DNA from 4 places in the Geodermatophilus sp. SYSU D00708 genome. Region 4 is predicted to be linked to each of the others. Evidence: riboswitches for the same ligand, from Rfam matches in the RefSeq annotation. Region 4 holds a riboswitch; each other region holds the start of a gene.
What was found. A riboswitch is a leader RNA that binds a small molecule or an ion and turns the genes downstream of it on or off. The one in region 4 is predicted to bind cyclic di-AMP.

Region 1 (7,300 bases), on a different contig from region 4:
AGACCCCCGGGCCGGTCGGGACGGCGTCGGCCAGGTGGCGCTTGCGCAGCCGCTCCGGGTCGACCTGGCGGCTGAGGGTGGTGAGCTCCTCCAGCGTGGTGATGCCGAGGGGACCCAGCCGCTCGAAGAGGCCGTGCAGCACGTCGACCGTGGCGCGGGCGTCGGCCAGGGCGCGGTGGCACGGTTCGGCGTCGGCGCGGAAGAACGGCGCGAGGGTGGCCAGCTTGCAGTTGGGCACCTCGTCGCGGGTGAGCAGCCGGCGGGCCAGGACGGCGGTGTCGACCGAGGCCGCCGCGGGCCAGGGGATGCCGTTCTCCGCGCAGGCCGCCTTGAGGAAGCCCAGGTCGAACGGGGCGTTGTGGGCGACGAGGACGGCACCCCGGGCGAACTCCAGGAAGCTGGGCAGCACCGCGCCGATGCGGGGGGCGGCCGCGACCATCGTCGTGGTGATGCCGGTCAGCACGCTGATGTAGGGCGGGATCGCGCAGCCCGGGTCGACGAGGGTCTGGAACTCTCCGAGGACCCGGCCGCCGCGGACCTTCACCGCGCCGATCTCGGTTATCGCGCTGTCCTTCGGGGAGCCCCCGGTGGTCTCCAGGTCGACGACGACGAACGTCACCTCCGCGAGCGGGGTGCCCAGCTCGTCGATGGTGGCCTGCTCGTAGCGGGGGAGGCCCGCCGCGGCTCGCGCGGCCGTCCCGGCCAGGTGGGCGGGGGAGAGCGGCACCTGCCGGGGAAGGGAGGACGGCACGGGGCGGACGGTAGGTCGGGCCAGTGACAGTCCCGGGGACGCGCGCCGGGTCCCGGCCGGATCGCGACCGCCCCGGGACGCCGCGCGGACGGCGGGCACCGCGCGGGCGCACGGAACTGTCGGTGGCCGTCCCTACCGTGCCAGCCGGACCGACCGAGGCCATGGAGGGCCTCCACGACCGGGGTCGGCCGGGTGAGGAGTGGGCCATGTTGATCGACTGCGAGACCTGCACCGTGCGGGGCACCGGCTGTGCCGACTGCGTCGTCACCGTGCTGCTGGGGGCGCCGCCGGGCTGGCGGACCGAGGACCCGACCGTCGTGCCGATGACCGCGCGGCGCGGCGCGGACGCGACCGGGGACGGCGTCGTCCCGGGCCCGGGCGTCGTCGTGGAGTTCGACGAGGTGGAGCGTCGCGCCGTGAGGGCCCTGGCCGAGGGTGGTCTCGTGCCGCCGCTGCGGCACCAGGCCGAGCCGGAAGAGCGGTCGGGTGGGGCCGGGCGGGGCCGGCGGCGCACCGGGTGACCCGGCCCGTGCGGCCGGGTCACCCGCAGGCGGGCGCGGGGTCCATCCCGGCGGCGTGTCGGGCCGGGCGATCCTGTGGATGTCCCCACAGTTCCCGCTGGCCCCATTTGTCACAACTTCATCACGCCCGTACGGTGAGCCGGTCCGACCGGGTGGTCGTCGCCCGCAGAGAGGTGACCTCGGCCGGGCACCGCCGAATCGCCCGACGCGTCCCCGTGGCGCCGAGGGGGAACCGGGGACCCACCGCAGCACTGGGGTGAGTTCTCGCGTGCGCCGGTCCGCCGGGGCACACGCGCCGGCCCGCCGGCGCGCAGAGATAGGGCACGTCTTCCCAGCCCGAACCCGTCAGCTAACTCGGTAGGCGGTTGCTGAGGAAGAAACGGAGAGCCGCCGACCGTGGCGACCCCCCGCCCTGCCCTGGGGCATGCGCTCGACCAGATCCACTCCGACCTCCCGGTGGCCTTCCGCCGCCCGACGCTGCCCCGCCGCCTCGGCCGCGGGCTCGTCGTGGGCGCCACCGCGACCCTCGCCCTCACCCTCCTGCCGGGGACCGCCGCCGCGGATCCGGAGCGCGCCGCGAGCGCCGCCCAGGCGGCCCAGCTCGTCGCACAGGCCGGACACGACCTCGAGGTCGTCACCGAGCAGGTCAACGACGCCCGCGAGGCGCTGGCCCAGCAGCAGGCCGCGGTCGAGGCCGCTGACCAGGCAGCCGCGGCGGCCCGCGAGCAGCTCGGCGCCCTCGACGGCCAGATCCGCCAGGTCGCCCGCACCGCGTTCACCAGCGGTGACGGGATGCACGAGCTGGACCTGCTGTTGACCAGCGACTCGCCCGAGGACTTCGTGTCGTCGCTGGCCACCCTCGACGCGATCGCCGGCCACACCAACGACGTCCTGGCCGACGTGGCCGAGAGCGCCGCCGCGGCCGAGCGGGCCCAGCAGGAGGCCGACGCCGCCCGGGTCCAGGCGCAGGCGACCCTGGACGACGTCACCGCCCGCCAGGCGCAGCTCGAGGCGGACATCGCCGACTACCAGGCGCAGTACGCGGCGCTGTCGGCTCCGCAGCAGCAGGAGGTCGTCACGGCCCACGCCGGCCAGGCCGTGGCCGCGCCCGCGCCGGCGCCCGCCGCCAGCGGTTCGGCCCAGGCCGCCGTCGACACCGCGCTCGCCCAGGTCGGGGACCCCTACGTCTGGGGCGCCGGTGGGCCGAACGCCTTCGACTGCTCCGGCCTGACCCAGTACGCGTACGCCGCGGCGGGGATCAGCCTGCCGCACTCCAGCCGCATGCAGTCGACGATGGGCCGCGCGGTGTCCCGCGCCGACCTGCAGCCGGGCGACCTGATCTTCTACTACAGCCCGGTCAGCCACGTGGCGATGTACATCGGCAACGGCCAGATGGTGCACGCCTCCACGTCGGGCCAGCCGGTCAAGGTGGTCGGCGTGGACTCGATGGGCGGCATCACCGCCATGCGCCGCATCGCCTAGCGACCGGCGGCAGGGCAGCGGGCCGGTGACCTCCCGGAGGTCACCGGCCCGACGCGCGTCCGGCCCCCTGTCGGGGCCAGCTGGCGCCCCGCCCCGGACCCCCGCGGCCCCCTGCCGGGCCGCCGCCGGCCCCGTCCCGGGTCCCGCCCTGAGCTGGCGAAGGGTGAGGAGGACGGGGTCCTTACACGGTGGGGGGCAGGTGGTCCTCCTAGGATCGGCCGGGTGAGCGCCCGCCGGGCCGCGCTGCTGGTCGCGGTGGTCCTCGGGGTGGCGCTCGTCGTCGTCATCGTCGTCCGGACGCCGTGGACGCTGCTGCCCGACCCGCCCGGGGGACGCACACCGGTCCGCCCGGGGGCGGGCCTGCCGCCGGGGGTCGCCGAGCGGGCGGAGTCCTTCGCCGCGTCCCTCCGGCCGGCCTCCCTCGCCTCCCTGGTGCTGAGCCTCGTGGCGTCCGCGGTCCTGGCGCTGACCCCGCTGGGCCGCGGGCTGGTGACCGCGGTCGCCCGGCCGCTGGGCGGCGGCTGGGCCTGGCAGGTGCTGCTCGGCACGGTCGCCCTCGTGGTGGCCGGCCGCCTGGTCACCCTCGCGTTCGCCGCGTACGGGGAGACGGTGCGGCACCGGTACGGGCTGTCCACCCGCAGCTGGGCGCTGTGGTTCCGCGACGTCGCCGTCTCCACCGCGATCTCGGCCGCGGTCACCGCAGGGGTCCTGCTCGCGCTGGTGTGGCTGGCCCGGCACGCCCCCGGCACCTGGTGGGCCTGGGCGGCGCTGGTCGCGGCCGGGTTCGTCGTCGTCGGGTCCTTCCTCTACCCGGTGCTCATCGAGCCGGCGTTCAACCGGTTCGACCCGCTCCCGGCCGGGCAGCTGCGCACCGACCTGCTCGAGCTGGCGGAGGAGAACGGCACCCCGGTCGCGGACGTGCTCGTCGCCGACGCCTCCCGGCGGACCACGGCGCTCAACGCCTACGTCTCCGGCTTCGGCTCGACCCGGCGGATCGTCGTGTACGACACGGTGCTCGACCAGCTCCCCGACGCCGAGATCGAGTCGATCGTGGCCCACGAGCTCGGCCACGTCAGCGCCGACGACGTCCTCACCGGCACGCTGATGGGCGCGCTCGGCGCGGCCGCCTCGGTCGCGGCGCTGGGCTGGCTGCTGTCGTGGACCCCGCTGCTGCGCCTGGCGGGGGTGGACGGCCCCGGCGACCCGCGGGTGGTCCCGCTGGCCCTGCTGCTGGTGGCCGTGGGCTCGCTGGTCGCCACGCCGGTGCAGAACCTGGTCTCCCGGCACGTCGAGGCCCGCGCCGACCTGCACGCGCTCGACCTCACCGGGGACGCCGACGCCTTCGTCGCCATGCAGGACCGGCTCGCCGCCAGCAACCTCTCCGACCCCGACCCGCCCGCGGCCTGGCAGTGGTTCTTCGGCTCGCACCCCACCGGGCCGCAGCGGGTGGCGTTCGCCGAGGACTGGCAGCGCCTGCAGGAGGCCGGGTGAGGACGCTCGTCGTCACCAACGACTTCCCCCCGCGGCAGGGCGGCATCCAGACCTTCGTCGCGTCGCTGCTGGCCCGGCGGCCGCCGGACTCCCTGGTCGTGCTCGCCTCCCGGTCGCCGGGGTGGGAGCAGTACGACGCCGCGCTGCCCTACCCGGTGGTCCGCCGGCCGACCGGGATGCTGCTGCCGACCCCCGGCGCGGCGCGGGCCGCGACCGACCTGGCCCGGCGGTACGGCTGCGACACGGCCTTCTTCGGGGCCGCGGCGCCGCTCGGACTGCTGGCCCCCGCGCTGCGGGCCGCCGGTGTCGGGCACCTGGTGGGGGCCACCCACGGCCACGAGACCGGCTGGGTCGCCCTGCCGGGGGCGCGGCAGGTGATGCGGCGGATCGCCGGCGGGCTCGACGTCCTCACCTACATCAGCGAGTACACCCACCAGCGGCTGGCGCCGGCGCTGGGTGGTGCGGTCCGCATGGCCCAGCTGTCGCCAGGGGTGGACGTCGACCTGTTCACCCCCGGCGCCGACGGCGCGGCGGTGCGGGAGCGGTACGGGCTGGGCGCGGCGCCCGTCGTCGTCTGCGTCTCCCGGCTGGTCGCCCGCAAGGGGCAGGACGTGCTGGTCGCCGGGTGGCCCCGGGTGCTGCAGCGCCACCCCGACGCCCGGCTGCTGCTCGTCGGCGGCGGGCCGCTGGAGGCCTCGCTGCGCCGGGCCGTCGCCGCGCGGGGACTCGGGGACTCCGTCGTCCTCACCGGGCCGGTGCCGCCGGACCGGCTGCCCGCGCACTACGCGGCCGGTGACGTGTTCGCCATGCCCTGCCGCACCCGCCGCGGCGGCCTGGACGTCGAGGGGCTGGGCATGGTCTACCTGGAGGCGGCCGCGTGCGGGCGGCCGGTCGTGGCCGGGACGTCCGGGGGCGCGCCGGAGACGGTGCGGGAGGGCGTGACCGGCCACGTGGTCGCCGACCCCCGGTCGCCGGAGGGGGTGGCGGCGACGATCGCCGGTCTGCTCGACGACCCCGACCGGGCCCGCCGGATGGGCGCGGCCGGCCGCGCGTGGGTGGAGCAGCGGTGGTCGTGGAAGACGATCGCCGACACGTTCGCCGCCCTGCTCGAGCCCGGACGGCGCTGAGCCCCGCCCCACGCACGGCGGGACGGGGCTCAGCGGCGCTCAGCTCTGGTAGAGGGCCTCGACCTCGTCGTCGAACTCCTTCATGACCACGGCCCGCTTGAGCTTCAGGCTCGGGGTCAGCATCCCGTTGGCCTCGGTGAAGTCCGACGCGAGCACCCGGAACTTCTTGATCGACTCGGCCCTCGACACCGCCTTGTTGGCCTCGGCCACGGCGGTCTCGATCTCGGCGAGGACGTCGGCGTCCTGGGTGAGCGCCTCGGGCCTGGTGTCGGCCGGCTTGCCCTTGGACTCCAGCCAGCCGGGCAGCGCCTCCTCGTCGAGGGTGATCAGCGCGCCGATGAACGGCCGCTGGTCACCGACGACGATGCACTGGCTGATCAGCCGGTGGGCGCGCATCCGGTCCTCGAGCACCGCCGGGGCGACGTTCTTGCCGCCCGCGGTCACCAGGATCTCCTTCTTGCGCCCGGTGATCCGGATGAAGCCGTCGCCGTCGATGTCGCCGAGGTCGCCGGAGTGGAACCAGCCGTCGGCGTCGATCGCCTCGGCGGTGGCCTGCTCGTTCTGCCAGTAGCCGCGCATCACGATCCCGCCGCGGATGAGGATCTCCCCGTCGTCGGCGATCGCGGCCTCGACGCCGGGCAGCGGGCGCCCCACGGTGCCGATGCGGAACGCGGCGTCGTGGTTGACGGCGGCGGCCGCGGTGGTCTCGGTGAGGCCGTAGCCCTCGTAGACGGTGACGCCGATGCCGCGGAAGAAGTGGCCCAGCCGCTCGCCCAGCGGAGCACCGCCGGAGACGGCCCCCATGCACCGGCCGCCGAGCGCCGCCCGCAGCTTGCCGTAGACCAGCTTGTCGAACACCGCGTGCTGGGCGCGCAGCGCCAGGCCCGGGCCGCCGGTGTCCTGGGCGCGGGACCAGGCGATGGCCACCTGGGCGGCCTTGTCGAACACCTTGCCCTTGCCGTCGCCCTCCGCCTTGGCCTTGGCCTGGTTGTAGACCTTCTCGAACACCCGCGGGACGGCGAGCACGAAGGTCGGCCGGAAGGCGCCGAGGTCCTCGACGAGGTGGGACACGTCGGGGGTGTGGCCGATGACCGTGCGGGTCTTGACCGCCCCGACCTCCAGCACGCGGGCGAGCACGTGCGCCAGGGGGATGAACAGCAGCAGCGAGCCCTCCGCGTTGAGGAACCGGCTCAGCAGCGACATGCCGTTGCCGATCTCGAACAGGAAGTTCGCGTGGGTCAGCTCGCAGCCCTTGGGCCGGCCGGTGGTGCCGCTGGTGTAGATGATCGTGGCCAGGCTGGACGAGCGCAGCGTCGCCCGCCGGGCACCGAGCTCGGCGTCGGGGACGTCGGCGCCGGCGGCGGTCAGGGCGCCCAGGGCGTCGTCGTCGATGACGAACACCGGGCCGAGCTCCGGGGCCTGGTCGCGGACCGACTCGACGGCCGCGGCGTGCTCGGGGCGCTCCACGACCGCGGCCCGGGCCCCGGAGTCGGCGAGGATCCAGGCGACCTGGTCGGCGCTGGAGGTCTCGTAGACCGGGACGACGACGGCGCCGGCGGCCCAGATGGCGAAGTCGAGGACGGTCCACTCGTAGCGGGTCTTGGCCTGCAGCGCGACGCGGTCGCCGGCCTGCACGCCGGAGGCCACGAGGCCCTTGGCGACGGCGGTCACCTCGGCGCCGAACTGGCGCCACGTGACGTCGTGCCAGCGGCCCTCGCGGCGAACCCGGAGACCCACCTCGTCGCCGTGCTCGGCCACGTTGGTGGCGAGCAGGTCGGGGAGGGCCTCGTCGGGGCCCACCTCGGTCGTTGCCGGGACGCTGAACTCGCGCACGCCTGGTCCTCTCCTCCCGCCCGGCCACGGCACCGTCGCCTGCGGTCCGGGTCGCGGACGTGCGCCAAATCTATCCGCTGCCCGCTACCGGTGAG
Region 2 (7,300 bases), on a different contig from region 4:
CCACGCTGTTCCGCCCGCTCATGCAGCTGCTCGACGTCGGCGTCTCGGTGACCAGCTCGATGGCCCTGTTCAGCCGGGTGTTCGAGTACCTCGACCTGCCGGTGGAGATCGACGACCCGGCCGACCCGGTGCCGCTCGACCCGGCGGCCGTGCGCGGCGAGGTCCGGTTCGAGGGCGTCTCGTTCACCTACCCCGGCGGGCACCGGCCCGCGCTGGCCGACGTCGACCTCGCGGTGCCGGCCGGCACGACGCTGGCGCTGGTGGGCGAGACCGGCTCGGGCAAGAGCACGCTGGCCTCGCTGGTCGCGCGGCTGGCCGACCCGACCGCCGGCCGGGTGACGATCGACGGAATCGACGTCCGCGACCTGAGCCTGGCCACGCTGGCGCAGGTGGTGGGCGTCGTCGCGCAGGAGACCTACCTGCTGCACACGACGGTGCGGGAGAACCTGCGGCACGCCCGGCCCGACGCCACGGACGCCGAGATCGAGGACGCCGCCCGCCGTGCCCAGGTGCACGACGTCATCGCCGGGCTGCCCGACGGCTACGACACCGTGGTCGGCGCCCGCGGGCACCGGTTCTCCGGCGGGGAGAAGCAGCGGCTGGCGATCGCCCGCACGCTGCTGCGCGACCCGCGGGTGCTGGTGCTCGACGAGGCGACCAGCGCGCTGGACACCGCCACCGAGCGGGCCGTGCAGGCCGCCCTCGACGAGGCCAGCCGCGGCCGGACGACGATCACCATCGCGCACCGGCTGTCCACGGTGCGCGATGCCGACCGGATCGCGGTGCTCGCCGCGGGCCGGGTCGTGGAGAGCGGCACGCACGAGGCGCTGCTCGCCGCGGGCGGCCGCTACGCCGAGCTGGTGGCCGCCGCCGACCGGGACGTCGCCCTCGCCGCCTGAGCGGAGGTCGGCCTCGTCGATGAGAAGGCGGCACGGGCGCCGTCCTACCGGGGAGACCGGTCACCCGAGGCCGGGCCGCACCCGAGGAGGACCCCGATGCGACCGCTCGTCGTCACCACGTTCGTCACCCTGGACGGCGTCATGCAGGCCCCCGGCGGGCCGGGCGAGGACCCGGAGGGCGGGTTCTCCTACGAGGGCTGGCTGGTGCCGCACTTCGACGAGGACCTCGGCGCGCAGATGGAGGAGTGGTTCGTCCCCGCGCAGGACTTCCTGCTCGGCCGGCGGACCTACGACATCTTCTACGCGTCCTGGCCGAAGATGCGGGACGAGAGCAGCGCGGTCTCCACGGGCCTCAACGACAAGACCAAGTACGTCGCCTCGCGGACCCTCACCGAGGTGGAGTGGGAGACCGCGCGGCTGCTGGAGGGTCCCGTGCCCGACGCCGTCCGGGCGCTCAAGGCCGAGGACGGCGGGGAGCTGCAGGTGCACGGCTCGGCCGGGCTGGTGCAGACGCTGCTGCACGAGGACCTGGTCGACGAGCTGCGGCTGGTCGTCTTCCCGGTGACCCTCGGGCAGGGCAAGCGGCTGTTCGGTGAGGGGGCGATCCCGCGCACCTGGCGGCTGACCGCGTCGAAGGTGACCGGCTCGGGCGTGCTGATCGCCACCTACCAGCGGGCCGGTGAGGTGGAGACCGGCTCGGTGGGGCCCGAGTACGAGGAGTGACACACCCGGGAAGGACGGCGGTCCCCCACCCGTTGCTCGTGACAACACCACGGAAGAGGCACCGTCATGAGCATCCCGCTGTCCATCCTCGACCTGGCGCCGATCGCCAAGGGGTCGACCGCAGCCGACAGCATCGCCGCGAGCGTCGCGCTCGCGCAGCGGGCGGAGCAGACCGGCTACCGCCGGGTCTGGTACGCCGAGCACCACAACATGCCGCACATCGCGTCGTCGGCCACGAGCGTGCTGATCGCGCACGTCGGCGCGCAGACGTCGTCCATCCGGCTCGGCGCCGGCGGCGTCATGCTGCCCAACCACGCGCCGCTGACCATCGCCGAGCAGTTCGGCACCCTCGACGCGATGTACCCGGGCCGGATCGACCTGGGCCTGGGTCGGGCTCCGGGCTCGGACCAGAACACGATGTACGCCCTGCGCCGGGACCCGCGCTCGGCCGACCGCTTCCCGCAGGACGTCCTCGAGCTGCAGGCCTACCTGGCCGGCGAGTCGCGGGTGCCCGGGGTCGACGCGATCCCCGGCAAGGGCTCGCGCGTGCCGCTCTACGTCCTGGGCTCGTCGATGTTCGGGGCGACGCTGGCCGCCGCGCTCGGCCTGCCCTACGCGTTCGCGTCACACTTCGCCCCGGCGATGCTCCAGCCCGCGGTCGAGGCCTACCGGCGCGAGTTCAAGCCGTCCGAGCAGCTCGCCGAGCCGTACGTGGTCGCCGGCGTGAACGTCGTCGCGGCCGACACCCGCGCGGCGGCCGAGGAGGCCTACGCCGCCGTCCGCCGGACGCTGGCCGTCGGGCTGTTCGGCCGCGGTCGCTCGCTGTCGGACGACGAGACGCAGCTGCTGCTCGACGGCGGCGCGGGCCTGCACGTCGACACGATGCTCACCCACACCGCCGTCGGGACCCCGGACGAGGTGCGTGAGTACCTCCAGGGCTTCGCGAAGCACGCCGACGCCGACGAGCTGATCGTGGCGCACCAGTTCCCCGGCACGGAGGGCCGGCTGCGCTCGGTCGAGCTGACCGCCGAGGCGATGGCCACCGCCTGAGACCGGCCCGAGGGCCCTCTGCGCGCGCAGAGGGCCCTCGGCGTTCCCGGGCTCAGTACCACCCGCGGGCCCGGTGGTGGCTCCACGCCCCGCAGGGGCTGCCGTACCGCTTCCCGATGTAGATCAGCCCCGCCTTGATCTGCCGGTAGGGGTCAGAGGTCTTGCGGATGCCGGTCATGGCCCAGGTCGAGTCGAGGAACTGCGGGATGCCGTAGGCGGTGCTCGTCGGGTTCTGCGCGTTGGGGTTCCACCCGCTCTCCCGCTCCCACAGCTGGTCGAGGCAGCCGAACTGGGTCCGGTTGCCCCCGACCTGGCCCAGGGCGTGGTTCTTGTAGGCCTGCTTCTGCGAGGCCCCGATCGAGGCCAGGGAGTGGTCCCCCTCCGCCCGGGCGACCGAACCCCCGGTGGGGGCGAGGGCGAGGGCCAGGCTCAGACCGGCTGCGGCGGCGAGCCGGTGCAGGGAGCGGGGGCGCTGGTTGTGCTGGTTGTGCATGTGTGTTCCTCGTGCTGTGCGGTCGCCCGGCACCGACGGCGCCGGGGCGATGGTGCGGGACCGGCCGGGGCCGTCGGCGTGTCGTCAGCTGGGCGCGCGGCACCGGCCGGACACGGGCGCCCGGCGAGGAGCCGTCGGCCGACGGTGCGTGCCGTGCGGCTGGTCCTGGGATGGACAGGCGGGAGCGCGACGGTCCCGGACCTGTGGGCGCGCGGGGGCTCCGGGCCCCAGGGCGCGGTGGTTCTCCGTTTCTCCCCGGGCCGCCTACCGGGTCAGCTGACGGGTTCGGGCTGGGAGTGCCCTACCCGCTCCCGGTGCACCCGGGAGCGGGACTCACCCCGGGTGGTGCGGGTGGGTCCCCGGCTCGCGCCCACCACGGTGGGTGCGACTCGGCGGCGTCCGGCGCGGGCTCCCCGGGCTCGGGAGACGTCGAGGGCCGGACACGGTCACCGTACGAACGCGACGTACATCGCGCCACTCGACGGCCGCCGATCTTCAGTTGCGACATGGCCGTTGCGGCGGGACGCGCGTCACTGTGAGCACCGTGACGGTCGCGGCCCGGAATGGCGGCTCCGGTCCGGGCGTCGAACTCCTCGTGGACCTGTTCTCCCCTGTGACCCTGGGCGACCTCGAGCTCGCCAACCGCGTCGTGATGGCCCCGCTCACCCGCATGCGCTCCGGCGCGTCCGGCGTCCCGGGCGACCTCGTCGTCGAGCACTACCGGCAGCGCGCCGGCGTCGGCCTGATCATCACCGAGGGCACCTACCCGAACCACGAGTCGCAGGCGTTCGTCGGCCAGCCCGGCATCGTCACCGACGAGCAGGTCGAGGGCTGGCGCCGCGTCGCCGAGGCGGTGCACGCCCGCGGCGGCACGATCGTGATGCAGGTGATGCACGGCGGCCGGGTCACCCACCCCGACGTCAACGGCGGCCGCCGCGTGGTCGCGCCCAGCGCCGTCGCCATCAACGGCGAGGGGCACACGGAGAAGGGCAAGCAGCCGTACCCGGTGCCGCACGCGCTGACCGTCGCCGAGGCCCGGGCGACCGTGCAGGACTTCGTCACCGCCGCCCGCCGCGCGATCGAGGCCGGCCTGGACGGCGTGGAGATCCACGGCGCCAACGGCTACCTGCTGCACGAGTTCCTCTCCCCGACGTCCAACCTGCGGACCGACGAGTACGGCGGCTCCCCGGAGAACCGGGCGCGCTTCGTCGTCCAAGTGGTGACGGCGGTGGCCGCGGCGATCGGCGCCGGCCGCGTCGGCCTGCGGATCTCGCCCGAGCACGGCATCCAGGACGCCCTGGAGACCGACCGGGACGACGTCCTCGCCACCTATGGCGCGCTGCTCGACCAGCTCGCCCCGCTGGGTCTCGCCTACCTGTCGGTGCTGCACCGCGAGCCGGCCGGCGACCTGGTGCAGGAGCTGCGCCGGCGCTTCGGCGGCCCGCTGATCGCCAACAGCGGGTTCGGCACGGTCACCACGCGCGAGGAGGCGGTGGCGCTCATCGAGGCCGCGCACGCCGATGCCGTCGCCGTGGGCCGCCCGGTCATCGCCAACCCCGACCTGGTGGAGCGGTGGGCCGGCGAGCACCCGGAGAACGAGATCCGGGCGCACCTGTTCTACGCGTCCGGCGCCGAGGGCTACACCGACTACCCGACCCTCACCGACCGCCGGGCCAGCTGACGTCCTGTGCACTCAGCGTGGTCTCGCGCAGTCCGAGACCACGCTGGGTGCACACGGCGCTCGCCGGCCGGGTACGGGAGCCGTGTGGACCTCGAGGACGTCGTGCCGGCAGCCGACCACGTCACCCGCCAGGCGCAGTGGATCGACGCCCCACCGGCGGCGGTATGGGACGAGCTGCACCGGGTGCGGATGTCCCGGCTGCCCGTGACGGCGGTGCTCAGCGCCGCCCGTTTCCTGCCGGTCGTGCTCGCCGGTCGCGGGCTGGGACACCTGCGCGACCGGCCGTTCCTCGACGCCGTGCCGGTGCCGCTGCTGTGCTCGCAGCCCCCGGAGTCGGCCGTGTTCGGCGGCGTGCTCCAGGCGTGGCGGCTGTCCGGCGGTGACCGGCCACCGGCGCTCGACGCCGACGGCGTGCGTCGGTTCGCGGAGCCGGGCTGGGTGAAGGCGGCGATGGACTTCCGCCTGGCGCCGTCCCGCGGCGGCACGGTGCTGAGCTCGGAGACCCGCGTGGTGGCGACCGACCCGGCCACCCGTCGGCGCTTCGACCACTACTGGTGGGTCATCCGCCCGGGCAGCTCCGCGATCCGGTGGGAGCTGCTCGCCGCCGTGCAGGTCCGCGCAGAGGCCCGTGCCGGGGCCCGCGCCGCCTGACCGCCGTCCGGCAGGCCGCCCTCCCGGTTCGTGCACTCAGCGCGGTCCGGCGTCGTCCGGGACCACGCTGAGTGCACACAGCGCCCGCCCGGGATGGGTCAGCCCCGGCGGCGGCCCAGGAGCCAGCCGACGAGGACGCCGAGCAGGGTGAGCCCGGCGCCGCCGACCGCGCCGGTCACCAGGGTTCGGACGTCGGACGGCGCGGCCGGCGCGGCCGCGGCCCGGCCGGCGAACACCGTGGGTGCCGCGGCAGCAGGGGTGACCTCAGCGGCGGCAGGCGCCTCGGCGACCGCAGGAGCCTCGACAGCGGGCGCAGCGACCCCGGTCAGCTCGTCGTCGATCGCCCTGAAGAACTGCCCGGCCATCCGCTTGGCGACGCCGGTGATCATCCGTTGGCCCACGCCCGCGACCGGGCCGCCGATCACGGCGTCGGCCGAGTAGGTCAGCGTCGTCGTCCCGGCGTCGGTCGGCTCCAGGTTGATCGTCACCTGTGCGCGCGCGTTCCCGGGCGCACCGGCCCCGGACGCGTGCATCACGTAGGACTTCGGCCGCTGCTGGTCGGTCAGCCGCACCTCGCCGGCGTAGGTCCCCTTGATCGCCCCGACCCCGACGGACACGTTCATCCGGTACTCGTCGTCCCCGGTGCGCTCCAGCGACTCGCACCCGGGGATCGTGCGGGCCAGCACCGCCGGGTCGGTGATGACCGACCACACCTTCTCCGGGTCGGCGTGCAGCACCGCAGAGCCGTCGAGGTTCACGCACTCACTCCTGTCCTGCGGGCGGACGCCGCCGTCCGCTCCGAATCGGGGGATCGCACCAGGTCGTACAGCTGGGTGGGGGACAGCGGCATCGCCGCGATCCGGCGTCCGGTCGCGTCCTCGATGGCCGAGGCGATCGCCGCCGTCCCGGGGATGACGCCGGCCTCACCGGCGCCCTTGATGCCGAGCGGGTTCAGCGGCGACGGGGTCTGCTGGTGGTCGATCACCACGTCGGGGACCTCCGACGCGTAGGGCATGAGGAAGTCCATGAACGACGCGTTCTGCAGCTGCCCGTCGGCGTCGTAGGCCATCCGCTCGTACAGCGCGCCGCCCACGCCCTGCGCGACGCCGCCCTGCACCTGGCCCTCGACGATCATCGGGTTGACCACGTTGCCGCAGTCGTGCACGACCGCGTACTTGACGACGTCGATCTCCCACGTCGCCGGGTCGATCTCCACGACCGCGGCGTGCGCGCCCGAGGCGAAGGTCGACCGGATCGGCGAGTAGTAGTCGCGGTGCTCCAGGCCCGGCGCGTCGCCCTCGGCCACCGGCGGCTTGCTGTCGTCGCCCGGGCCGGCGAACTGGGTGGCCTGCTTGGCCGCCTCGTCGAACGCGTAGCGCAGCGGGTTGGACAGGACGGCGACCGTCCGCAGCGGGATCGACGCCCCGGGGGTGCCCTTCACCTGCACCACGCCGTCGTCGATCTCCAGGTCGCCGGCGTCCACCTCGAGGACGTCGGCGGCGATCCGCAGCGCCTTCTCCCGCACCCCGCGTGCGGCCAGCGCGATCGCGTTGCCGCTCATCACCGCGGCGCGGGAGGCGAACGTGCCCACCGCGTACCCGAACCGGCGGGTGTCGCCGGTGGTGACCTCGACGTCCTCGATCGGCACCCCGAGCTCGGAGGCGACGATCTGCGCGAACACCGTCTCGTGGCCCTGCCCCTGCGAGGTCAGCCCGGTCGAGACCAGCACCTTGCCGCTGCCGAGCACCTGCACGTGCCCGCCTTCGTACGGGCCGGGACCGGTGCCCTCCACGTACAGCGCCA
Region 3 (7,300 bases), on a different contig from region 4:
GCGCGGCGCGCACGGCAACATCCCGCTGTAGGAGGAGGACCCGGTCGAAGGAGCAGATCGTCCGGACGCCGCTTCCCCGACGACGTCCGGACGACCGGTCCCGAGCCTACGACGGCAGGGCCGGAGCCCTCAGCTCGTCGTAGTCGGATCGTGATGAAGTCGAAGGCCCCGGCCCCCTCACCCCTCGCAGGCTCGGGGCGAGCCTCCGGCCGGGGCCTAGACCACCTGGTGGAGCCAGGTGATGGGGCTGCCGTCGCCGGCATGCCGGTAGACCTCGAGGTCGGCGTCCCAGGCCGCACCGAGGAGCTCGTCGACGCCGTGCCGGAACGCCTCGATGGACGTCGCCGTGGCGGCCAGGTGACGCAGCTGCTGCTCGGTGACGATGAGGTCACCGTTGGCGCTCGTGGGTGCCCGGAAGACGCCGTGGCCGGGCACGTACGACATGCGCTCGCCGTCGTTGCCGTGGCTGGCTTCCTCGGTCACCTCGAAGCGCAGCATGGGCCACGCGCGCAGCGCAGCCACCAGCTTCGCCCCCGTGCCGGGGGCGCCGGTCCAGGCGACCTCGGCACGGTAGGAACCGTGTGCCGCGGGCTGGTCGGCCCACGACAGGGAGACCGGCGCGCCGACGACGCGTTCGAGCGCCCACTCGACGTGCTGGCAGAGCGCCTTCGGGCACGCGTGCACGAAGACGACACCCTGGGTAGACCGTCGCTGCACGGGGCACCTCCATCGACTCGATCGGTCTCGTCTTCCCCAACGGACGATCGATTCGGTGACAGGCTGTGTTCGGCGGTTGTGGACCAGGGGTCCCGGGAACAGTTTGCACGATGGTCACCCGATCGCGCCAGTGCGGGTGGGACCAATGAGTCACATGTGACGGAAGGTCACCGCCTGAGCCTCTATGTGCTGGTCAGCGGGCCATACCACGCAGGCGGGACCGGCGTCCAGCACCGCGCCTCCACCCACACACCATCCACAGGATCTCCCCCGCGGACCCACAACTCGATCCCCAACCAGCCTCCACTCGAGGGTCGTTGATCACCCAGCGTAGCGATCAGGGCCCTGCGGACACGGGGAGCGACGCTGCCGTCAGGCACCGAGCGTGGCCTGGAGGTCCTCCCGCGGGACCACCCGCGTGGCCCGGAACGGCAGGCCCTCGGCGCCCGGCTCGGTCCAGTCCACGTCGACCACCTGGCCGGCCCGCAGGGTCCCCTCCGAGCGGCCCTCGACGACCGCGGCGTCCACCCAGCACGCGCCCGGCAGGTCGGGCGCCTCGACGAGGCCGGCCCGGCGGGCGTCGTCCCAGCGGATGACGGTCCCCTGCGTCGTGCCGCTGCGTGTCATGGGTCCAGGCTGCGCGGCCGGCGTCCGCCGGACAAGCCCACCGTCCACGCCTCGCCGGCGCCCGGCCGGGGTAGGGGCGCCGCATGGTGCGACAGCAGGGCATGGCCGACGCCGGGCGGGACGAGGTCGCCGCGATGGCGCTCGGCGCGTGGGACGCCTTCCTCGACCAGGCCTCGGCCGTCGACCTCGACCGGCCGACCCGGCTGCCCGGGTGGCGGGTGCACGAGGTGTGCGTGCACCTCGGCTGCTGGGACGACCACGCCGCGCTGGCCGACCTGGTCGCCTCGGCGCGCGCCGGCGGGACCGGGACGCCGGCGGACGTCGACGCCACCAACGCCCGGGTGACCGCCGCCCACCGCGACGCTCCCCGCGCGGAGGTGCTCGAGGCCCTGCGCCGCAACCGGGACGCCACTGCCCGCTACCTGTCCGACGAGCCGGTCGAGCTCGACACCGCCCCGGCGGTCGCCGTCGTCGGCCGGCTGCCGTTGCTCAGCGTCGTCCTGGGCCAGGCCTACGAGCTCGCCGTGCACGGTCTCGACCTGGCCGACGCGGGGGCGCCACCGGTCCCGGCACCGGTGCTGCAGGCGGGGCTCGCCGCGCTCGCCGACGTGACCGGCGCGCTGGCGGCGGCGAGCGGGATCACCGGGGGCGCCGGCCTGGCCACCCCGGACGGCGGCTGGCGGTTCGCCGCCGACGAGGACGGCTGGACCGTCCGGCGGCTGCCGCCCGGCCGGCCGACGGGGACGGCGGTGGAGGCGCCTGCCGACCTGCTGCTGGAGGCGGCGTCCGGCCGGGTCAACCCCGTCGTCGCGGTGGCCCGCCGCCGCCTGCGCGTGCACGAGATCGGCGGGCTGCTGGCGCTGGCGCCCATCGTGCAGTCGGCTCCGGGCATCCCCGGCGGGCCGATCCTGCAGCTGGCCGCCCAGACCCTCGGCGGCGTGGGCGGGCTCCTCGGCCGGTTGCGGGGACGCCGTTAGCCGGACCGGGGCCCGGCGGTCAGCAGCCGCCGGTGGCGATGCCGTGCTCGTGCAGCCACGGCACCGGGTTGACCCGGCTGGCGTAGAGCCCACCCTGGTGCACCTCGAAGTGCAGGTGCGGGCCGGTGGACTGGCCCTTGTTGCCGACCTCGGCGATCTGCTGGCCGGCGGTCACCACCTGGCCGGCGCTGACGAAGAAGCGGTTCACGTGGCCGTAGAGGGTGATCTGGCCGTCCGCGTGCTGCACGTACACCGCCTGCCCGAACCCGCTGGCCGGGCCGGCCTGGAGCACGACGCCGTCCTCGGGCACGTGGATCGGGGTGCCGATGGGCGCGGCGATGTCGATGCCCTGGTGCTGGGTGCCCCAGCGTGCGCCGTAGCAGGAGGTGACCCGGCCGGCGGTGGGCATGGCGGTGGCGCTCTGCGCGGCGGACACCGCCTGCGCCTGCGTCTGGCGCTGGTTCCAGGCCGCGCCCGGGTCCGCGGCACCCTGGGCGGCGAGCAACCGCTCCCCCGCCTGCCGCAGCTGCTCCTCCAGGGAGGCCTTCTCCGCGGCGCGGGCGTCGAACTCCGCCTGGGCAGCGGCCAGGTGGGCGTCGGCGGCGGCCTGCGCCTCGTCGGCGGCCCGGGCGGCCCCGTCGAGCCGGGTGACGGCCTCGTCCGCGGCGCGGTCGGCCTCGGCGACGCGCTGCTGGACGGTCAGGAACTCCTGGAGCTGCGCGGCGCGGTGGTCGCCGATGACCTCCATCGTGGCGGCCTGCTGCAGCAGCTCGGTCGGGTCCTGCGCGTCGAGCAGCAGCTCCATGTCGCCGTACCGGGTGTCGCCGCCCATGTAGGCCCGGCGCCCCAGGTCGGCGATGGCCTGCTCGGCGCCGACGACGTCGGCCTGCGCGTCGGCGAGCTCGGCGGCGGTCCGCTCGGCCTCGGCCTGCGCCTGGGTGAGCTGGGCGCGCGCGACCAGCGCGGCGTCCGCGGCGGCCTCGGCCTCCACGGTCATCCGCTGCAGCTGCTCCTCGGCGGCCTTCACCTGCTCCCCGATGCGGGCCACCTGTGCGGTCAGCTCCTCCTGCTCGGAGGAGGCGGGGGTGACGGGAGCGGCGAGCGCGGCCGGGGTGCCGGCCAGCAGGCCCGCTGCGGCGGCGGCGACGAGCAGGGCCCGGCGGCCTCGGCGGGGGGCGGTGGCGCGGTCGAGCAGGCTGGTGCGGTGGTGCAGGGTCGCCAAGGCGGCGGTTCTCCCATCCTCGCGGCCGCCTACCGGGTTAGCTGACGGGTTCGGGCCGGACGGCGCCCTACCCGCCCGCGCGCAGCGCAGGCAGGACTCACCCCAGTGGAACGGTGGGTCCCCGGTCCGCCTCGACCCCGAGGGGCCTGCGGCGGTTCGGCGGGGCCTGGCCGAGGCCCTCGGTTCCCGAGGAGCTGAGCCCGGCGAGGCCGTCGGGAAAGCTACTACGGATGTGACGGGTGGTCACGATCGGGTAACGCCCCCGGCGCGCCTCCTTGCCCGAAGGGGTGACCCTCGGCTACCACGCGCACCCGGACGACCCCGCTCCGGTGAGCCCGGACGCTACCGGCCGGCCGGGGCGGGCACCCCGTCGCCCACCTGCACCGACTCCGGTAGACGTTGTGCGTGCCCCCGACCGCGATCGCGCGCCGCGCCCGCGCGCGGGGACGCGGCAGACCGTCGGCATGAGATCCCGCACACGTTCTCCCGACACGCCGCCGACACGCCGGGCCCGGCAGCGCGGCCTGGTGGCCCTGTGCATCACCGAGATCACCAGCTGGGGCGTCCTCTACTACGCCTTCCCCGTCGCCCTGCGGGACATCACCGCCGACACCGGCTGGTCGGCCCCGACGGCGTCGGCGGCGTTCTCGGTGGGGCTGGTGGTCTCCGCGCTGGCCGGGATCCCGGTGGGCCACTGGCTCGACCGGCACGGCCCCCGCCGGGTGATGACGGCCGGCTCGCTGCTCGCGGTGCCCGCGACGGTCGGCATCGCCCTGGCGCCGAGCTACGGCTGGTTCCTGGCGGCGTGGCTGGTCGCCGGCGTGGCGATGGCCGCGGTGTTCTACCAAGCCGCGTTCACCGCGCTGGCCCGCTGGTACGGGGAGGACCGGGTGCGGGCGCTGACCGCCCTGACCCTGGCGGCCGGGCTGTCCAGCACGGTGTTCGCGCCGCTGACCGACGCGCTGCTCGCCGGCCTCTCCTGGCGGCAGACCTACCTGGTCCTGGCCGCGGTGCTGGCCGTCGTCACCGTCCCGCTGCACGCCGTCGTCCTGCCCGCGGCGTGGGCCCGACCGCGGTCGGGGACCCTGGAGGGTCACCGCGGGGTCCCGCCCGAGGTCCGGACGGCGGGGTTCCTGCTACTGGCCGCGGCGCTGACGCTCACCGCGTTCGGCCTCTACGCGGCCAGCCTCACCCTCATCCCGCTCCTGACCGGCCGCGGGTTCTCCAGCACCCTGGCGGCCACCACCCTCGGCCTGCTGGGAGCCGGACAGCTCCTCGGGCGGCTCGGGTACGCGCCGCTGGCCCGCCGGACCTCCCCGGCCGGCCGCGCCGTGGTCATCGTGCTGGCCTCGGCCGGGACGATCGCCCTGCTCGCCGGGCTGCCCGGACCCGCGGCCCTGCTGGTCACGGCCTCCGTGCTCGCCGGGGCCGCGCGCGGCGCGGGAACGCTCCTGCAGGCCACCGTCGTCGCCGAGCGCTGGGGCGCGGCCCGCTACGGCACGGTCGGCGGGTACCTGGCCGCGCCGGTCACCCTCGCCACCGCGGTGGCGCCGTGGGCGGGGACGGCGCTGGCCGAGGTCCTGGGCGGCTACCCGGCCGCGTTCTGGGTGCTCGCCGCGCTCGTCCTCGGGGCGGCCGGCGCCGCCGTCCTCAGCTACCGCGGGGAGGGCGGCCACGGCGGCACGCCCGGGACGGCGTCTGGCAGGCTGGAGGCTCCGGGGCGGTAGCTCAGCCGGTCAGAGCATGGGACTCATAATCCCTGGGTCGTGGGTTCGAGCCCCACCCGCCCCACCGGTGTGTGCGCTGGTCGAGGCATCGGCACCGCGGTGCACAGGTCGCCCACCCACAGGGCACTCCGAGGCGTGGTCGTGGGCGGCGTCCACGCGTCGGGCGAGGGCGTCGAGGATCTCGCGGAAGCGGCCGGAGCAGACGTCGAGGACCGTCCCAGGCGGCGGCCCTGAGCGAGAGGCTGCGGTCCGGGAGGCCCCGTGTCGATCTCCAGGACGCCGGTGTAGACGACCTCCTGCGGGACCTCGCGCAGCCGGGTGTTCCGGTGGCTGCTGGCGGGGCGCAGGCGTCGAACGCCTGCTGCTCGGTCAGCCCGTGCCGAGCCATCAGGATGCCGATGGCCATGCCGATGCGCCGGTTGCTCTGCTGGGCCGGTAGACCCCCAGGAGGCCCATCGACAGAGCGACCGGCCCGGGACGGCGGGGCCCCTCTCCCCCTGCGCCTGGAGCGCCCTCCCGGCGAGCCGGGCAGGGTGTCCGAGCGGCTCACCGGCTCAGGGATCCCTGCGTTCGGCAGCACGAGACCTGCCGCGGTCGGTCTCCGTCTCGGCCCGGTCACGGATGTCCTGCTCACGGTCGGTGCGGGCGGCCTCTCGGTCCCGAGCCGCTGCCAGCCGATCTTGCTCCGCCGCGAGGCGGTCGTCGGCGTCGGCCGCACGGTCGGTCGCAGCCCGCGCCCGGTCGTCCTCGGCCCATCCTCGGTAGGTCGTGTCGACCTCGGCGTCGACGGCCCGCTGTTCCTCGGCCTCCTCGCGCAGGGGTCCACCAGCCCGGTCCGTCCCCCGCGCCTGTCGGGCCCGGAGCTCGTCGGCGGCCGCCTCCCGGCGGCCCGCGGCCGCGGCCCGCTCGGCAGCCCGCCGGTCCCGCTCGGTGGCGGCCTCGTCGCGCTGCTGGGCAGCCTGCTCACGGTGCACGGCCGCCTCGTCCCGCCGGCGGGCCGCCCGCTCCCGACGCCGGACCGCGTCGTCCCACGCCCGGCCGGCCGCCATCCGCTGCTGCTCGACACGCGCCACGTCCGCGGGATCGGCCGTGGTGTCCACCGACCAGCTGGTGGCCCGCAGGCGCTCGTGCTCGACGGCCTGTAGCGCCGCCGCGGCCTCGCTCAACAGCCCCCGCGCATCCTCGAGACGGCCCTCCTGCAGAGCCCGCTCGGCCAGGGTGAGGTTCGTGGCCGCGACACCGCTCTCGGTCGCGGCCACCGCCTCGGCGCCCCGGGCCACTCCCTCCTGGAGCCGCCGGATGCGCTGCCGGAGGCGCTCGAAGGTCTCCTCGGCGTGACGGCGCTGCCGCTCCCGGCGTGATCGCTCGCCCGACGCGCGCTCGTCGGCGGCCCGCTCGTCGGACCCGTTCATGCGCTGAGGATTCCCCCGACGGGGTACGCGGACAAGGGCCGTCCCTGGCGACGCCCGAACCGGCCCACCCACACCACTCCGTGCTGTCCCTGACGCCGCTTCCGGCACGTCCCGCCGTCCGACCGAGCGGCCTGGTTCCCGGGTGCGCGGGAGAGACCTCGTGATCCGGGGGGTCCGAGCCGCACCCGCCCGCACCGTGCAGGTCAGCGCCGTGGTGGGGGGATCTCGGGTCCGCGCAGCGACCGGAAGCCCGCGCGGAGCTCCTCGGTGAACAGTCGTGGCTGCTCCCACGCCGCGAAGTGCCCGCCCCGCTCGACCCGGTTGTAGTGGATCAGCCCGGGATAGGCGCGCTCGGCCCAGCTGCGCGGAGCCTCGTACTGCTCGCCGGGGAAGACGCTCACGGCCACCGGGATCCCCACGCCCTTGGCGTCGAAGAAGCCGCCCCGGTACTCCCAGTACAGGCGGGACGCCGAGACCCCGGTGTTGGTCAGCCAGTACAGCGTGATGTTGTCGAGGACCTCGTCGCGGGTGAGCTCGCCCGTGGCGCTCGTCGTCCGGTCCAGGGCCGCGACCACCGCCGCGGCCGGCTGACCGTCGGCGTCGTTGTGGTCGAGCAGC
Region 4 (7,300 bases):
ACGAACCGCACCTCGCCGAACGGAGCGGCGAGCGCGGCGACCGCGCGGGCACCGCCGGAGGTGCCGGCGGGGAAGAACTTGACGGCCGTCACGCCCAGCTCGAGGGCCGCCTGCACCTCGGTCGCGGTGACCACGCCGGGCAGGGCGGGGACGCCGTGCTCGGCGCAGCGCTCGACGACCGCGCGGCTGAGGCCGGGCGAGACCACGTAGCGGGCGCCGGCGGCGACGGCCCGGTCCACCTGGGCGGGGGTCAGCACGGTCCCCGCCCCGACGAGGACGTCCCCCCGGTCGGCCACGGCCCGGATGGCGTCGGCCGCGGCGGGGGTGCGGAAGGTGACCTCGGCGACGGGCAGGCCGCCGGCGACGAGCGCGTCGGCCAGGGGGCCGGCGTGCCCCGCGTCGTCCAGCACCACGACCGGGACCAGCCGCGCCCGTTCCAGGGCGGCCAGCACGTCGGTCACCGGTCCACCACGTTCCGCAGCTCGCCGCCGGCCAGCAGCGCCGCGAGGTTGGCGGAGACGAGGTCGTCCGCGCCGACCGGCCGGCCGCCGGCCGCGTGCGGCGTGAGCAGCAGGTTCGGGGCGTCCCACAGCGGGGAGTCCGCGGGCAGGGGCTCGGTCTCGGTCACGTCGAGGGCGGCGCCGGCGAGGCGGCCCTCTCCCAGAGCGGCGACGAGCGCGGCCTCGTCGACCGTCGAGCCGCGGCCGACGTTGACCACGAAGGCGTGCGCCGGGAGCGCGGCCAGTCGGCCGGCGTCGAGGGCCCGGGTGGTGCCGGGGGTCGAGGGCAGCACCATGACCAGCACGTCGGTCCGCCCCAGCTCGGCGTCCAGGTCGTCCTCGGCGACGACGGCGAACCCGGAGCGCTCCCCCGCGCTGCGCGCCGCGCCCCGGACGGAGGCGCCCAGCTGGGCCAGCAGGGGCGCGAGGGTCTGCCCGATGGCGCCGAACCCCCAGATGAGCACGCGGGCGTCGATCAGGGTGGTGACCGCACCCTCGGGGTGCAGCGGCTGCAGGCCGCCCAGCTCGCGGGCCCAGCGGTGCTCCGCCTGCGCGCGGGCGGCCGCGGGCAGCCGGCGCACCAGCGCGAGCACCATCGCCAGGGCGTGCTCGGTCACCGTCGCGCTGTGCAGCCCCACCCCGGCGGTGACGACGACGTCCTCGGGGAAGCCGGCGGCGAGCACGGCGTCGGGTCCGGCCGCCAGCGTCTGCACCCAGCGCAGCCGCGGCATCCGGCCGGCGACGGCGGCGAGGTCGGCCGGGGCGTTGCCCCACACGACCAGCGCCTCGGCGTCCAGGTGCTCGTCGGGGACGGGGGCCGAGGCGTCGTAGGTGACGGCGCGGACGCCGTCGGGCAGGTCCGGCGCCAGCGGGACGGAGTCGGGCAGCAGCAGCTTCACGGGGGGCCTCTCGTCGCAGGTCAGGCGGCGACCGGGCGCCGCCCCGGGACGGCGTCGTCCTCGAGGCGCAGGTCGCGGCCACGGGTCTCCGGCGACAGCAGCATGGCGACGGCGGAGATCCCGATCATCCCCATCGTGTAGACCGCGACCGGCCACCAGCTGCCCGACGCCCAGGTGATCAGCGCGGAGGAGACCAGCGGTGCGATGCCGCGCCCGAAGACCGAGGAGAACTCGCGGGCCAACGAGATGCCGGCGTAGCGGTAACGGGCGCCGAACACCTCCGCGTAGAACGCGCCCTGGCTGCCCACGCCGAGGGCGGCCCGCCGGAGGTCGGCCTGGTCGACGGGGTGGTCGTCGGTCTCGAGCGATGCTCGGGAGGTGCTCACGGGAACTCCTGCCGGTGGAGGCCTGCAGGCACATGGCACACCCGGACACCCGGCGCCGCCACCGCAGGGCGGCCGCCGGTCGTCCCGCGGAGCGGGCGTCAGCCCCGGTAGTTCACGTGGACGTGGTCGAAGTGGTTGGCCGTCACGCCGCCGCGGTCGGCCATCGGCTCGAAGGACCCGTTCGGCGACTGCAGGATCCGCTGCTCCCAGATGAGGTACTCCACGCCGAGCTCGGCCCAGTGGTCGCGGTGGTACTGGACGATGGCGTCGCCCAGGGCCGCGTCGGTCAGGACCATGTAGTCCACGGCCAGGCCGGAGGGGTGGCCGTGCGGGTCGGTCGCGCTGGCGCGGGTGCCGCCCAGGGTGATGTCGGCGGCGCCCGGCACGTTCGAGACGACGGCGTTGGCGGCGGCCTGCGCGGCCGGCTTGATGCTCCCGGCGGTGTTGGTGATCCGCGCGACCGCGCCCGGGGCCGCCGCGCGCGCCGGGGCGGCGGCCGCCGGTGCGGGGGCGGCGGGTGCGGCCTGCTCGGCGGCAGCGGCGGCTTCGGCCTCGGCGGCTGCTCGCGCGGCGGCCTCGGCCTCGGCGGCGGCCCGGGCGGCGGCCTCGGCCTCGGCCTGCTGCCGGTCCCGCGCGGCCTGGTCGGCGGCGGCCTGCGCCTGCTGCGCGGCGGTCTGCTCGGCCTCGCGGGAGGCGCGGCTGGCGGCGAGGTCCTCGAGCGGCTGCAGGTCCGGAGCCGCGTCGACCCGCGCCGGGGCGGACTGGGCGCTGAGCCCGAGCTCCGCGGCGACGCTGACCGACTCCGACGCGCCGGCCTCCGCCTGCGCGGCCGGCTCGACGCCGATGAGGGCGTTGGCCAGGACGGCGCCGGCGACGGCGGTGCCCAGGAGCAGCGCCGGACGGCGGCGCGAGCGGGGCTTCCCGCGGCGGTCTGCGCGGGAGGAGGTGGTGGTGCGGGGGTCCATGGGGTGTTGCTCCGAGGTGTGCGAGCGCAGCGGCACCACGGCGGGGCGCGGGCTGCGGCGGGGAGGTCGGGCGGGGGGCGGCGGCGGTCCGGGCGGGCCGGTCCGCGGCACTCCGGGGGACGGCGGGGGCGCCGGTCGAGCGAGGGTGCTCGGGGGTGCGGCGGGTGCGGGCCCGGGACGGCCGCGTGCGGTCAGGTGCGCCGGCGCGCCCGGTACCGGAGCGACGAGGGGCGTCCAGCAGCGCAGGGGCACGCCATGCGGCGGCTCTCCGTTCTTCCGTGAGCCGCCTACCGAGTTAGCTGACGGGTTCGGGCGGGAAGCAGCCCTACCGGCCCCGGGCACGTGGCCCGGAGCGGATTCACCCCAGTACTGCGGTGGGTCCCCGGCTCGCCCCGGAGGGCGACTCGGCGGCGTCCGCCGGCTTCCCCGGAGGGGGACGTGACGACCGGGCGGACCCACCGACAGTAACCGGCGTTATGCGTTTGTGACAATCGCGCGCCGACGATTCGTCGGGTGATGCGTGTCGCGCCTTCCCCGCCCGACGGTCGGAGCTGGTACGCGCCGTCGATCCGCGTGCGCGGGGCCGCCCGCGCCGTGCGTGCACGTACCGCGGTGGTCGGTGCCCGCAGGACGCGGTAGGTGCACACCCCGTCGTCGGGGCCGCGGGAAGGGTCGCGGGAAGGGCCGGAACGCCGCCCTATGGTGGGGCCGTGGAGGTCTGGTTCAACCCGTCCTGCTCCAAGTGCCGCGCCGCGCGGGCCCAGCTGGAGGAGGCCGGCGTCGAGTACACGCTGCGCCGTTACCTTGACGACCCGCCGACCGAGGACGAGCTGCGCGCCGCGCTGGCCGCCCTCTCCCTCGAGCCGTGGGACGTCACGCGGATGTCCGAGCCGCTCGCCCGCGAGCTGGGCCTGGCGGACCGGCCGCGGGACGCCGACGCGTGGATCCGCCTGCTCGCCGAGCACCCGCGGCTCATCCAGCGCCCGCTGGTGCTCACCGACGACGGCCGGGCGTGGATCGCCCGTGACGACCAGACCCTCACCGAGGTGGTCGCGGCCGGACGGCGCCCCGGCCAGGACGGCTGAGCCCGGTCGGCGCTACCGGCCCAGCAGCCGCCGCAGCCCCGTCACGGGTGCGCGCAGCGACCACCACGCCAGCCGCACCGGCACGCCGGCCGCGGCCCGGGCCCCGCGCACGCACAGGCGCCGCAGATCGGCGTACTCGGCGGGCCGCGGACGGTTCGCCGCAGCGGGCCGTGGGCCCGCGGCGGGCGCGGCCTCGTCGGGGGGCGGCGTCGCCGGGACGATCAGGTCGACCGTCGTCCGCCGCCGGGGCGCCCGCAGCGACTCGAACGACGGGATGGGCGGCGGCGTGGGCGCGTCGTCGTCGGCCTCGATGCCGGCGGCGACCGCCTCGGTGTGCACCTCGGCCTCCGAGGGGGCCGTGCGGGGCACGCGGGCGACCGGCTCGGGGACGACGGTGCGGATCGCGGCGATCAGGCCCGGGCCGAGCCCGTCGATCGCGGCGAGCTCCCGCCGGCTGAGGCCCGCGAGCTCCTCGGTGGTGGTCACGCCCGCGCGGAGCAGCGCGGTCACGGCCCGCCCGGGCAACCCCAGGTCGCGGATCGTCCCCGCCGGCCCGCCCCCCGGCGACTCGATCGACATGCCGCTCAACGTAATCGCTGCCCGCCGTCCGGGCGCAGGTGGACCGGCGCGGGGCGCTGCCGAGCCGCGCGTCACTCGCGGGTGGAGGTGTCCCCGGTGTGGTGGGCGCAGCCCGGCGGGCCACTACCGTCCGGCTCCTCCCACGGACCGGCCGAGCAGCGCGGCGAGCCGGTCGATCGCCGGTGCGTCCTCGGCCACCGGCCGGGGCGGCGCGAACGGCTGCCGGCCCTCCGGGAGGCGCCCCAGCAGGTCGCGGCTGAACGCCAGCTCGCGCTCGGCGAGCTCGTCGGGGAACGGCGCGGGCCGGCCGGTCGCGCGGGCGAGGTCCCAGCCGTGCACCAGCGTCTCGACGGTGCGCAGGCGCACGAGGGCGGGGCCGGGCAGCGTGCCGGCGGGCAGCGTGTGTGCCCGCTCCAGGACCCCCGGTTCCCGCAGCGCGGCCAGCAGCTGGTCGGCCGAGTCCCGGTGACTGGCCGCGGGGTCCTCCCCCAGCTGGTCGACGGAGGCCCGCCGGCCGAGCTGGTCCAGCGGCGGCAGCGGCTCACCGCGCAGCACGCGGACGACGAGCCGGTTGCCGCCGACGAGGTGGTTGACCAGCCGGCGGACGGTCCAGTCGGTGCACGGGGTCGGGGCGTCCCACTGGTCGGGCGTCACGGCGGCGACCAGCTGTCCGGTGCCGTCGAGCGCGGTGGCCAGCGGGGCGAGGGGTGCGTCGGTCACGGGTCCTCCGGGGCTGCGGGCTGCGCTGGGCGGCGAGCGTGGCAGCTGCCACCGACGATCCCGGAGCCCTCAGCCGGCGTCGGCCCAGGACCGCACCACGGCGACGTCGAGCGGGAAGTCCACGGGGAACCCCCCGAACAGCAGCCGGCCCGCCTCGGCCGCCGCGCGCCGCACCTCGGCGGTCACGTCCTGGGCCAGGGCCTCGGGGGTGTGGACGACGACCTCGTCGTGCAGGAAGAACACCAGGTGCGGGCGCTCGTCGACCCGCCCGGTGCCGCCGAGCCGCCACAGCCGGTTGCGCAGGTCGGCCAGCCAGCACAGCGCCCACTCGGCGCCGGTGCCCTGGACGACGAAGTTGCGGGTGAACCGCCCCCAGGCGCGGCGGTGGCGGTCCCGCTGCTCGCTGCCGTCGTCCCCGTCGGCGGGCTCGCCGAGCCCCACCGGGCGTTGCGCCCAGGCCCCGGTCGGCGCCGGCGATCCCCGGCCGAGCAGGGTGTGCACGACCTCGCCGCGCTCCCCCGCGCGGGCGGCCTCCTCCACCAGCCCGATCGCGCGCGGGTACCGGCGGGCCAGCCGCGGCATCATGCGGCCGCTCTCGCCGCGGGTGCCGCCGTACATCGCCCCGAGCATGCCCACCTTGGCCTCGGCGCGGGTCGCGACCGCACCGGAGGCCACCATGCCCTGGTAGAGGTCCGACGAGCGGGCCGCCTCGGCCATCGCGAGGTCGCCGCTCATCCCGGCGAGCACCCGCGGTTCGAGCTGGGCGACGTCGGCGACCACGAACCGCCAGCCGTCGTCGGCCACCGCCGCGGGGCGGACCTGGACCGGCACCGACAGCGCTCCCCCGCCGTTCGACGCCCACCGCCCGGTGACCACGCCCCCGGGCACGAAGACCGAGCGGAACCGGCCCTCGCGCACCCAGCTGTCCAGCCAGTTCCAGCCGTTGGCGGCGAGCAGCCGGGCGAGCCTCTTGTACTCGAGCAACGGCGCGACGACGGGGTGGTCGAACTGCTCGAGGGTCCAGGACCGGGTGTCGCGGACCGGCAGCCCGACGTCCTGCAGGGCCCGCAGCAGCGCGCCCGGCGAGTCCGGGTTGAGGTCGGGCACGCCGAGCGCGGCGCGCACCTCCCGGGCCAGCGCCTCCAGACCCGAGGGCCGGGCCCCGCCGACCGGCCGCGGGCCGAGCAGACCGGTGAGCAGCCGCTCGTGCACGTCGGCCCGCCACGGCAGGCCGGCCCAGGTCATCTCGGCGGCGGCGAGCGCGCCGGAGGACTCCGCCGCCACCAGCAGACCCAGCCGCGCCCGCCGGGGCGACGCGGCGAGCACCGCCTGCTGCCGCTCGTGCTCGGCGAGGGGGTCGAGGCGGTCGGCGGGGTCGTCGAGAGCGAACAGCGCCGGGGCGGCCTCGCTCACCGGCTGCAGCGCGTCCCACCCCGCGGTGTCGCCGCCGCTGAGCAGCGCCTGGTCGGCGAACGGCGAGCGCCGCAGCAGCGCGTGGCCGAGCCGCAGGTCGGTGCATCGCTCGACCCGGACGCCGGCCGCCAGGAGCGCCGGGTACCACCGGGTGGTGTCGTCCCACACCCAGCGGACCGGCGCGGACTCCCGCTCCCGGACGTAGCCGGGCAGCTCCCCGGCCGGCAGCAGGGTGACCCCCACCGGCCGGCCGTCCTCGGTGCACTCGCGCGCCTGGACGGCCCCCGCGCCGCGGCGCACGAGGACGACCCGGTTCACCCTCGCAGTGTCGCGGACACCGCCGACGGCTCCGCGGAGGGCGGGGGCCTCAGCCGTCGGCGAGCCAGCTGCCGTGGAAGCCCAGGGGCACCCGCGCCGGCAGGTGGACCCGCGCCACGGGCTCCCCCGTGAAGTCCTGCGCGGCGAGGACGGCGAGGTCGGCGGCGCCGCGGTCGGGGTCGTGCACGAAGGCCAGCACGTAGCCGTCGTCCTCCGCGGCGTCGGGGGACGACGGCGCGAACACGGCCTCGCCGACGGTGGCGTTCCGCTCGAACGCGTGCGCCTCGACGGTCCCGGCGACGAGGTCGTGCTTGAGCAGGGCGTTGGCGAACGCGCCGTCGGTGAACAGCCCCGTCGGGTGCACGGTCGCCGGGCCCAGGTCGCCCATGGCGGCGCTGTAGCCGTAGCGGTGCGGCCGGGACACGACCCGCTCGT

Region 1: it holds a riboswitch for cyclic di-AMP, as region 4 does, so the genes downstream of both, ACI79D_RS20555 (C40 family peptidase) here and ACI79D_RS02280 (hypothetical protein) in region 4, are expected to answer to the same signal.
Region 2: it holds a riboswitch for cyclic di-AMP, as region 4 does, so the genes downstream of both, ACI79D_RS08180 (aggregation-promoting factor C-terminal-like domain-containing protein) here and ACI79D_RS02280 (hypothetical protein) in region 4, are expected to answer to the same signal.
Region 3: it holds a riboswitch for cyclic di-AMP, as region 4 does, so the genes downstream of both, ACI79D_RS19875 (peptidoglycan DD-metalloendopeptidase family protein) here and ACI79D_RS02280 (hypothetical protein) in region 4, are expected to answer to the same signal.

What each region holds. Positions count from the first base shown of each region.
Region 1 is NZ_JBJGYS010000030.1:6,956-14,255, reverse strand. Features, by position in the region: gene ACI79D_RS20565 (DEDD exonuclease domain-containing protein) at 1-751, opposite strand, end outside; gene ACI79D_RS20560 (hypothetical protein) at 958-1,272, shown strand; cyclic di-AMP (ydaO/yuaA leader) riboswitch at 1,482-1,652, shown strand; gene ACI79D_RS20555 (C40 family peptidase) at 1,669-2,754, shown strand; gene ACI79D_RS20550 (M48 family metallopeptidase) at 2,977-4,245, shown strand; gene ACI79D_RS20545 (glycosyltransferase family 4 protein) at 4,242-5,372, shown strand; gene ACI79D_RS20540 (AMP-dependent synthetase/ligase) at 5,412-7,205, opposite strand.
Region 2 is NZ_JBJGYS010000007.1:28,539-35,838, reverse strand. Features, by position in the region: gene ACI79D_RS08195 (ABC transporter ATP-binding protein) at 1-899, shown strand, start outside; gene ACI79D_RS08190 (dihydrofolate reductase family protein) at 996-1,622, shown strand; gene ACI79D_RS08185 (LLM class flavin-dependent oxidoreductase) at 1,689-2,672, shown strand; gene ACI79D_RS08180 (aggregation-promoting factor C-terminal-like domain-containing protein) at 2,725-3,165, opposite strand; cyclic di-AMP (ydaO/yuaA leader) riboswitch at 3,412-3,570, opposite strand; gene ACI79D_RS08175 (alkene reductase) at 3,710-4,846, shown strand; gene ACI79D_RS08170 (hypothetical protein) at 4,931-5,497, shown strand; gene ACI79D_RS08165 (SRPBCC family protein) at 5,596-6,255, opposite strand; gene cutA (aerobic carbon-monoxide dehydrogenase large subunit) at 6,252-7,300, opposite strand, start outside.
Region 3 is NZ_JBJGYS010000027.1:60,988-68,287, forward strand. Features, by position in the region: gene ACI79D_RS19855 (acyl-CoA carboxylase subunit beta) at 1-31, shown strand, start outside; gene ACI79D_RS19860 (DUF3145 domain-containing protein) at 217-717, opposite strand; gene ACI79D_RS19865 (hypothetical protein) at 1,090-1,344, opposite strand; gene ACI79D_RS19870 (maleylpyruvate isomerase N-terminal domain-containing protein) at 1,428-2,321, shown strand; gene ACI79D_RS19875 (peptidoglycan DD-metalloendopeptidase family protein) at 2,341-3,543, opposite strand; cyclic di-AMP (ydaO/yuaA leader) riboswitch at 3,575-3,669, opposite strand; gene ACI79D_RS19880 (MFS transporter) at 4,071-5,270, shown strand; tRNA gene ACI79D_RS19885 (tRNA-Ile) at 5,261-5,334, shown strand; partial or broken gene ACI79D_RS19890 (ANTAR domain-containing protein) at 5,632-5,904, opposite strand; gene ACI79D_RS19895 (hypothetical protein) at 5,825-6,682, opposite strand; partial or broken gene ACI79D_RS19900 (epoxide hydrolase) at 6,886-7,300, opposite strand, start outside.
Region 4 is NZ_JBJGYS010000002.1:80,177-87,476, reverse strand. Features, by position in the region: gene eda (bifunctional 4-hydroxy-2-oxoglutarate aldolase/2-dehydro-3-deoxy-phosphogluconate aldolase) at 1-461, opposite strand, end outside; gene ACI79D_RS02290 (phosphoglycerate dehydrogenase) at 458-1,399, opposite strand; gene ACI79D_RS02285 (hypothetical protein) at 1,420-1,785, opposite strand; gene ACI79D_RS02280 (hypothetical protein) at 1,884-2,750, opposite strand; cyclic di-AMP (ydaO/yuaA leader) riboswitch at 3,020-3,170, opposite strand; gene ACI79D_RS02275 (ArsC/Spx/MgsR family protein) at 3,461-3,835, shown strand; gene ACI79D_RS02270 (hypothetical protein) at 3,848-4,414, opposite strand; gene ACI79D_RS02265 (TIGR03086 family metal-binding protein) at 4,538-5,134, opposite strand; gene ACI79D_RS02260 (bifunctional 3'-5' exonuclease/DNA polymerase) at 5,204-6,865, opposite strand; gene ACI79D_RS02255 (carotenoid oxygenase family protein) at 6,915-7,300, opposite strand, start outside.